2 regions of the Yersinia intermedia genome follow, and region 2 is predicted to be linked to the other one. Evidence: predicted binding sites of a transcription regulator. Region 2 holds the regulator's gene; the other holds the start of a gene.

Region 1 (4,387 bases), 130 kb from region 2:
TGTTATTGGCATCAAGCATCATTCTGTGTAACTACGTCGATAGCGACGTGGTAGTGGTCGCACTAATGGCATTGGCCTTCTTTGGCAAAGGTTTTGGCGCATTGGGTTGGCCGGTTATTGCGGATACGGCACCAAAAGAGATTGTTGGCTTGTGTGGCGGGTTATTTAACGTATTTGGCAACGTCGCCTCTATTGTTACGCCGCTGGTTATCGGTTATCTGGTGAAAGAATTACACTCCTTTAATGCTGCCTTAATCTTTGTTGGATGTTCTGCCATTATGGCCATGTTCTGTTACTTATTTGTTGTCGGCGATATCAAACGCCTGGAATTGAAAACATCTTAATAGGCTTAAAATATGATGAGCATATGTAACAACCCACTTTATATTAAAGTACAGGACGCGGATAACGTTGCCATTGTGGTTAATAACAATGGGCTTTGTGCTGGCACCCGGTTTAAATGTGGCCTTGAACTTATTGAGCATGTGCCACAAGGCCATAAAGTGGCTTTGGTTGATATTCCTAAAGGCGGCCCAATTATTCGTTATGCTGAAGTGATTGGTCTGGCAGTGCGGGATATTGCTCGTGGCGGCTGGATAGATGAATCGTTAGTTGAATTACCTGCTGCACCGGCACTGGAAACCTTACCCCTTGCCACCGCAGTCCCCGAGGCCTTACCACCACTGGAAGGTTATACCTTCGAGGGCTATCGCAACGCTGACGGCAGTGTGGGGACCAAAAACCTACTCGCGATTACCACCAGCGTACATTGCGTGGCTGGCGTGGTGGATTATGTCGTCAATATCATTGAACGCACCCTACTTCCCAAGTATCCCAATGTCGATGGCGTAGTTGCACTGAATCACTTATATGGCTGTGGAGTGGCAATTAATGCTCCGGCAGCGGTAGTGCCCATCCGCACGATTCATAATTTGGCCCTTAACCCTAATTTTGGTGGCGAAGTGATGGTCGTCGGCCTCGGTTGTGAAAAACTCCAACCTGAGCGGCTGCTGGAAGGGACACCTGACGTGCAGGTTATCTCACTGGATGAAAGCAATATCGTGCGCTTGCAGGATGAGAAACACGTCGGCTTCCGTTCCATGGTCGATGACATTCTGCAAGTGGCGGAAAAGCACCTGCAACGCCTGAATATGCGCCAACGTGAAACCTGCCCGGCCTCTGAATTGGTGGTCGGTATGCAATGCGGCGGCAGTGACGCTTTTTCTGGCGTAACCGCCAACCCTGCGGTGGGTTATGCTTCGGACTTACTGGTGCGTTGCGGCGCAACAGTCATGTTTTCTGAAGTCACGGAAGTACGTGATGCTATCCATCTGTTAACTCCCAGGGCGATTAATGAGGAGGTTGGCAGAAGGTTACTGGAAGAGATGAAATGGTACGACGACTATCTCGAAACCGGCAAAACCGATCGTAGCGCCAACCCCTCACCAGGGAATAAAAAGGGCGGCTTAGCAAACGTAGTGGAAAAAGCGCTCGGTTCCATCGCCAAATCTGGCCGCAGCGCCATTGTGGAAGTGCTCTCTCCGGGGCAGCGCCCCACCAAGCGTGGGCTGATTTTTGCAGCCACCCCAGCCAGTGATTTTGTCTGCGGCACGCAACAACTGGCATCGGGTATTACCGTTCAGGTATTTACCACCGGGCGCGGCACCCCTTATGGTCTGGCGGCAGTACCGGTAATCAAAATGGCAACCCGCACCGATCTGGCTAACCGCTGGCATGACCTGATGGATATCGACGCCGGAACCATTGCGACAGGCGATGCCACTATTGAAGAGGTTGGTCAGCAATTATTTGAATTTATTCTGGATATTGCCAGTGACCGCAAACGGACGTGGTCCGATCAATGGGGGTTGCGCAATGCCTTGGCGGTGTTTAATCCGGCACCAGTGACCTAAGTATCAGCGATATCATCAGGCCGGGTGACACTCACTCGGCCTGCCCTTCTTACTATCACCGCTACCTTACTATCACCTCAACCTTACTATCACCTCAACCTTACTATCACCTCTACTCCTGCTCGCCCAATTGAAGCGCCACATACAGCAGCAAGCGATCATCAAAGTTCGCTAAATCCAAACCGGTCAGCTCGGAAATACGATTCAGCCGATACTCCAAAGTATTGCGATGAATAAATAACGCTTTAGCCGTAGCCGTTGGCTGCACGTTATTACGGAACCAGCAGGCCAGCGTGCGCCGCAACAGACCGTTACTGTCCATCGCCCGTAATTTAGCCAGTGGTAAGGCTAATTCATTGGCCTGCCAGCCGCCACGCAAACTATCAAGCAATACCGGTAACACCAAATCCTGATAGTAGTAGCAACGCTGCTCCGGCATCCGTTGTTTACCTACTGCCATAGTAGTACGAGCGGTACGGTATGAACGCGCAATGCTACCCGGCCCGGTAAAGAAGTTGCCAAGCGACAGGCGTACCCGCAAACGGCCCCGCTCAGTCATACGCGACAACAAAGACTCCATACGCCGCCGGTGATCAATAGCATCCCAGCGGCCGTGGCTATTCAGCGCCGGTTTAAGCACCACCATTTCAGTCAGGGATACAATCGCAATCAGATTATTACGCTCCGGCGTCGTCAACAGGGTTTGCAACTCTTGTAATTCCGACATAGCACTGTCAACACTCAACTGGCCGCTGTCCACATCTACCACGGCCACGACGCGCGGTTCATTGATATCTACCCCAAGGCGCTGTGCCCATTCCATCAGTGCCGGTGATATCTCTTCAGTGCGGATCAAGTTCAATACCAACTCTTCGCGCAGACGGCTATCCTGTGCTAACAGGTGCACCAGTCGCGCCTGCTCCATCATCATCTCTGCCGCCATGCACACCAGTTCGCCGTATTGGCGTAACTGCCCCGGATTGCCGGTTAGGCCAATCACACCCACGATTTCACCCTCAAGGCGCAATGGCAGGTTGATCCCTGGTTTCACGCCGTGCAACTGGCGAGCAACAGCTTCATCGATATCGACGATCCGGCCATGAGACAGCGACAAGAGCGCCCCTTCATGCAATTCGCCAAGGCGCTCTTCATCGCCACTACCAATGATCCGACCTTTACCATCCATCACATTAATATTGGTATCAATGATCTTCATGGTACGGGTAACAATATCCTGGGCTAGCCGGGGGTCAAGATTATATACACTCATGAATGGGCCTCAGTCTGGGCTGATGCACCAGCATATGTACTCTGTAAAGGGAATACATTGGACAAACGCCCAATTCATACCACAAAGGAAGAGAGTTGAGGGACAGGTCACATAAATGGTAGAGCCGGTGACGTTTTACTGGAAAGGTTGAGCGCTAGCGAGGAAATCAGGGCCAATCGATCGTTAGCCCTGATAGAGATTTAGCGAGGTGCGGTTCTGATTCAAAACATGTTATTTACTTTCTTGCGATGACTGACCAACAGCCATCCCTATCGCCAGCGTGGCGGCTATATTACGGGCGGTCATAAACACATTGGCTGCCGCATTGTCCAGCGCCTGCTCCAGAGTACAGATACTGTAGATCACACTGAATACCGCATCTAAACCATGCTCATACACCACATCAACATCGTCTGTCAGGCTACCGGCAATACCAATCACTGGCTTGTTATAACGTTTGGCAACTCTTGCGACACCGATCGGCACTTTGCCATGAATAGTTTGGCTATCAATGCGCCCTTCGCCGGTAATGACAAACGTCGCGTCCCTAACCAAGGCGTCCAGACCAAGAGCATCGGTGACAATATCAATACCTGGGCTTAAGGTTGCACCGCAAAATGCCAGTAATGCCGCACCTAACCCCCCCGCCGCGCCAGCGCCTTCAACCTGGTCAACATCAATATCAAGATAACGTTTAATGATCCCCGCATAATGCTGTAAACCATCATCCAGTTGGCTAACCATCTCAGGAGTAGCGCCTTTCTGCCGCCCGAAAATAGCCGATGCCCCTTCACTACCGGTCAGCGGATTAGTGACATCACAAGCAACATCGATTTGGCACTGCTTAATACGCGGATCCAGCCCTGAGATATCAATAACATCCAGCTCAGCCAGCTTCCCGCCGCCAAAGCCAATCTGTTTACCCTGCTTGTCCAGCAGTTTGACCCCCAGCGCTTGTACCATACCCGCACCGCCATCATTGGTAGCACTGCCGCCGATACCGATAATAATATGTTTAACGCCCTGATCCAGCGCATGACAAATCAATTCGCCGGTGCCGTAGGAGGTGGTTTTCAGTGGGTTGCGCAGTTCTGGCGGAACCAGCTCTAGCCCACTGGCGGCCGCCATTTCAATAAAGGCCGATTTATCATCACCGGATATCCCGTAAAAAGCCGCCACTTCGTCACCTAACGGACCAGTCACA
Region 2 (4,387 bases):
ATTATCCCGGAAGCCTGCCTTTGGATCTGGCTCAATTGAAAGGATTGCGGCGAATCAGAGACTTTGATGATGTCATAACTGCTAAAATTCATGGTTTTAATGATGCAGTCGATTACTATCGCCGTTGCAGCGCCCTGCCGCTATTGCCGCAGATTACAACTCCGCTGCTCATTATTCATGCTAAAGATGATCCCTTCATGACCGCGGAGGTGATCCCAAACCTTAGCGACTTACCAAGCAATATTGACTATCAGTTAACCGAGCATGGCGGCCATGTTGGTTTCGTCGGTGGCTCATTGAAACACCCGCAAATGTGGCTGGAACAGCGAATTCCAACCTGGCTTTCCCCTTATCTGGAGCAACAGTAATGATAGTTCCCTGGCAGCAAGTTGACGGTGAAACGCTGGATAACTTACTTGAAGCCTTTGTGTTACGTGAGGGCACCGATTACGGCGAGCATGAGCGCTCATTAGCGCAAAAAGTCGAGGATGTACGCCGCCAGTTGATCAGCGGTGAAGCCATATTGGTGTGGTCCGAGTTACATGAAACCATCAATATTATGCCGCGCAGCGCATTTCGTGCCGGAGCAGAAGAGCAGCAATAGTCCTTTCGCCGTTAAGAAGACATTCGGTGAAACAGGGTGACAAGCCCGCCACTTTGCCCTAAAAATAATCATCAACGATAAAAAACAGGCAAGTACAGCCCGGCCACTGAAGGTCTAATTCCATGGAGTTACAGCTAATATGTCGACTAAACATCCGGTTATAGCCGTTACCGGCTCAAGTGGCGCAGGGACAACCACCACCAGCCTGGCGTTCCGTAAGATCTTTCAGCAACTGAATATTCGCGCAGCGCAAATTGAAGGTGACAGCTTCCATCGCTATACCCGCCCTGAGATGGATGCAGCCATCCGTAAAGCGCGGGATCAAGGCCGGCATATCAGCTATTTTGGCCCCGAAGCCAATGACTTTGGCCAGTTGGAGCAAAGTGTGTCGGAATACGGCGAACACGGTACTGGCCGCTCACGTAAGTATTTACATACCTATGATGAAGCAGTGCCATACAACCAAATTCCCGGTACGTTTACCCCGTGGGAAGCATTGCCACAACCTACTGATGTACTGTTTTACGAAGGGCTACACGGTGGTGTGGTGACGGAACATCATGATGTGGCAAAGCACGTCGATCTGTTGGTGGGCGTAGTGCCTATCGTCAATTTGGAGTGGATACAGAAGCTGGTGCGAGATACCGGTGAACGTGGCCATTCACGCGAAGCAGTGATGGATTCCGTAGTCCGCTCCATGGATGATTATATCAACTACATTACGCCGCAGTTCTCACGCACTCATATCAACTTCCAGCGCGTGCCAACCGTCGACACATCAAATCCGTTTGCTGCCAAAGCCATTCCGTCACTGGATGAAAGTTTTGTGGTTATTCATTTCCGTGGTTTGGAACAAATTGATTTCCCTTACTTACTGGCGATGTTGCAAGGATCATTTATCTCGAATATCAATACATTGGTGGTGCCCGGCGGAAAAATGGGGCTGGCAATGGAGCTGATTATGGCACCGCTGGTGCAGCAACTGCTGGAAGGGAAGAAAATCGGTTAATATCCTTCGTTCTTGAGGCCGCAGTATAGCAACTGCTGGAGAGAAAAAATAATTTGGCGCTATCCCAAGCCAAAGTAATTGGAGCTGCAGGTAGGCGGCAAGCGAACTCATCCCGATGAGCTTACATAAGTAAGTGATTCAGGTGAGCGAACGCAGCTAACAACCCTGCAGCTTCAAGTACGAAGGGTTTGCTTAGGCGATATCACGAATTTCAAAACTGTGGGTAATAGACGCCGCTTTACCCAACATCAGTGAAACGGAGCAATACTTTTCGGCTGACAACTCAACGGCTCGCTCAACAATTTTGTCGGTCAGGCCTTTGCCGCTGACAATAAAATGCAGGTTGATGTGTGTAAACAGACGCGGTGCTTCTTCACGGCGCTGCGAAGTTAATGACACTTCGCAATCGCGCACATCATTGCGGCCTTTTTGTAAAATAGAGACCACATCAATCGCACTACAGCCACCTGCCGACATTAACAGCATTTCCATCGGACTCGGTGCTTTGTCTCCGGCATTACCGTCCATCAACACCTGATGACCTGATGCCGATTCACCCAAAAATGTCAGCCCCTCAACCCACTTTATACGTGCCTGCATAACGCTTGCTCCCAGTTAAATTTTCTGATTAAGACTACCCTTTCATTTACAAACTGGCAATGTAACCCGACGTTCATCATGCTGAAGCGATACAACACAAGACACTGGCTTCATCCTGTGCTACAAACAGAACCGAAAGTGTTGTTTCTAGAATTAAATAGGGTAGCTTCTCAATACTCAGTGAAGGGTTTCTATCCGGTACGTATCTTGGCTATACCTTTCGGCAGTTGAGCAAATTAATATGCTACGAGAAAGTGTATTTTATAAGCACGCCGTACAGGGAACTCTGAGCCCTGTTAAGTTAGGCAGCGATAACAACAGAGGATAACAGCGAATGGTTCTCGGCAAGCCACAAACAGACCCGACTCTCGAATGGTTCCTGTCTCATTGCCATATCCACAAATATCCATCGAAGAGTACGCTGATTCACCAAGGTGAAAAGGCCGAAACGCTTTACTACATCGTGAAAGGCTCCGTTGCGGTGCTTATCAAAGATGAGGAAGGTAAAGAGATGATTCTCTCCTATCTTAATCAGGGAGATTTCATCGGCGAACTTGGATTATTTGAAGAAGGCCAAGAACGTAGCGCCTGGGTTAGAGCAAAAACCGCCTGTGAAGTGGCTGAAATTTCTTACAAAAAATTCCGTCAGCTTATTCAGGTCAATCCAGATATTTTAATGCGCCTATCTTCACAGATGGCGAGTCGCTTACAAATTACATCTGAGAAAGTGGGTAACCTTGCTTTCCTTGATGTGACTGGGCGTATTGCACAAACGCTGCTTAATCTGGCAAAACAACCTGATGCCATGACCCACCCAGATGGGATGCAGATTAAAATTACCCGCCAGGAAATTGGTCAGATAGTTGGCTGCTCCCGCGAAACCGTGGGGCGGATACTAAAAATGCTGGAAGATCAAAATCTGATCTCCGCACACGGTAAAACGATTGTCGTCTACGGCACCCGTTAATTCCCCCTAAACGGGTGTCGATACTGTCGGCACCCGTTTTTTAATCTTTTGTGATCAATAAATTTCTGGGGCCTTTATGAAATGGCAACGGCTGATTTATCGTCCTGAAGTTATTTATCGGCCCAATGTTAATTACGCGCTGCGCCAAACATTGGTTCTCTGCCTGCCCGCAGCATTAGGGTTTGCTCTCGGCGAACTTCGACTGGGTTTGATGTTTTCCCTGATACCCGCCTGTTGCAATATCGCCTCGCTGGATACACCACACCAACATTTTTTCCGGCGTCTGCTGGTCGGCGGCACGCTGTTTACTGCGAGTAGCTTCCTAACCCAGCAACTGCTGCTATGGGATATTCCATTGCCCGCCGTCATGCTCGGCCTGGCATTAGTTTTGGGGGTGAGTGGGGCGATTAGCCAGTTGAATAGCCATTTGTTACCGGCTGCCCTGATTGCTGCTATTTTTAGCCTCAGCATGGTGGGCCGCGCCCCGATCTGGCAAGCGCCTTTACTGTGTGCGGTGGGGACACTTTGGTATGGTGTGTTTAACTGGTTATGGTTCCGACTCTGCAAGGATCAACCGATCCGCGAACCCTTGAGTCAACTTTATTACTTGCTAGCCGATTATTGTGACACCAAATACAGCCTGTTTGCTCAGCACCTTGAGCCGGAAAAATCGATACCGCCGCTGCTGGACAAACAACAGGCGATTATGGACAAGATTAATCAGCTTTATCAGCAATTTAATCTGATTCATAACACAACGAAGAAAGAGCAGAAACGGTTGTTGGGATTGTTCCAAATGGCTCTCGATCTGCAAGAGCACATTACTGCGGCCCTGATTCAGCCAGAAAAAGTACAGGAGTTAATGGAGCAAACGCAGATTGAGGGGGTGATGCGCCGTAATTGCCAGAAAATCTCAGCCCAAATGCGCACTATTGCCAACGATATTCTCTATCACCACCGTGCTGCTGAACATTTTACTGCCGATGATGCTCTGCCAGAACTGGCAAACATCGCACAGGCACACCCGAACAACCCGGTCGCACAATTCTACTACTACCATATCAGCCATATTACCCAATTATTGAGTGACCGGCGGCCACTGTATGACCGTGACCTGATGTCCAGCCAACAATCACAGCCGTTCTGGCCAGCATTGATCAGCTATCTGTCGTTCAAATCAGGCGCACTGCGGGAAGCGGCTCGCCTG

Evidence for each region. The regulator CRP, encoded in region 2, controls carbon source genes, mostly activating them, when cyclic AMP is high. The targets are predictions, from matches to a motif close to ATGTGANNNNNNTCACAT.
Region 1: EL015_RS19450 (CdaR family transcriptional regulator) is a predicted target of CRP. The motif match lies at 3,279-3,296, and genes of this name have one in related genera.

What each region holds. Positions count from the first base shown of each region.
Region 1 is NZ_LR134116.1:4,255,520-4,259,906, forward strand. Features, by position in the region: gene EL015_RS19440 (MFS transporter) at 1-344, shown strand, start outside; gene garD (galactarate dehydratase) at 357-1,913, shown strand; gene EL015_RS19450 (CdaR family transcriptional regulator) at 2,026-3,183, opposite strand; gene EL015_RS19455 (glycerate kinase) at 3,415-4,387, opposite strand, start outside.
Region 2 is NZ_LR134116.1:4,382,827-4,387,213, forward strand. Features, by position in the region: gene EL015_RS20155 (hydrolase) at 1-368, shown strand, start outside; gene EL015_RS20160 (YheU family protein) at 368-604, shown strand; gene EL015_RS20165 (phosphoribulokinase) at 744-1,613, shown strand; gene EL015_RS20170 (OsmC family protein) at 1,806-2,213, opposite strand; gene crp (cAMP-activated global transcriptional regulator CRP) at 2,548-3,180, shown strand; gene EL015_RS20180 (YccS/YhfK family putative transporter) at 3,257-4,387, shown strand, end outside.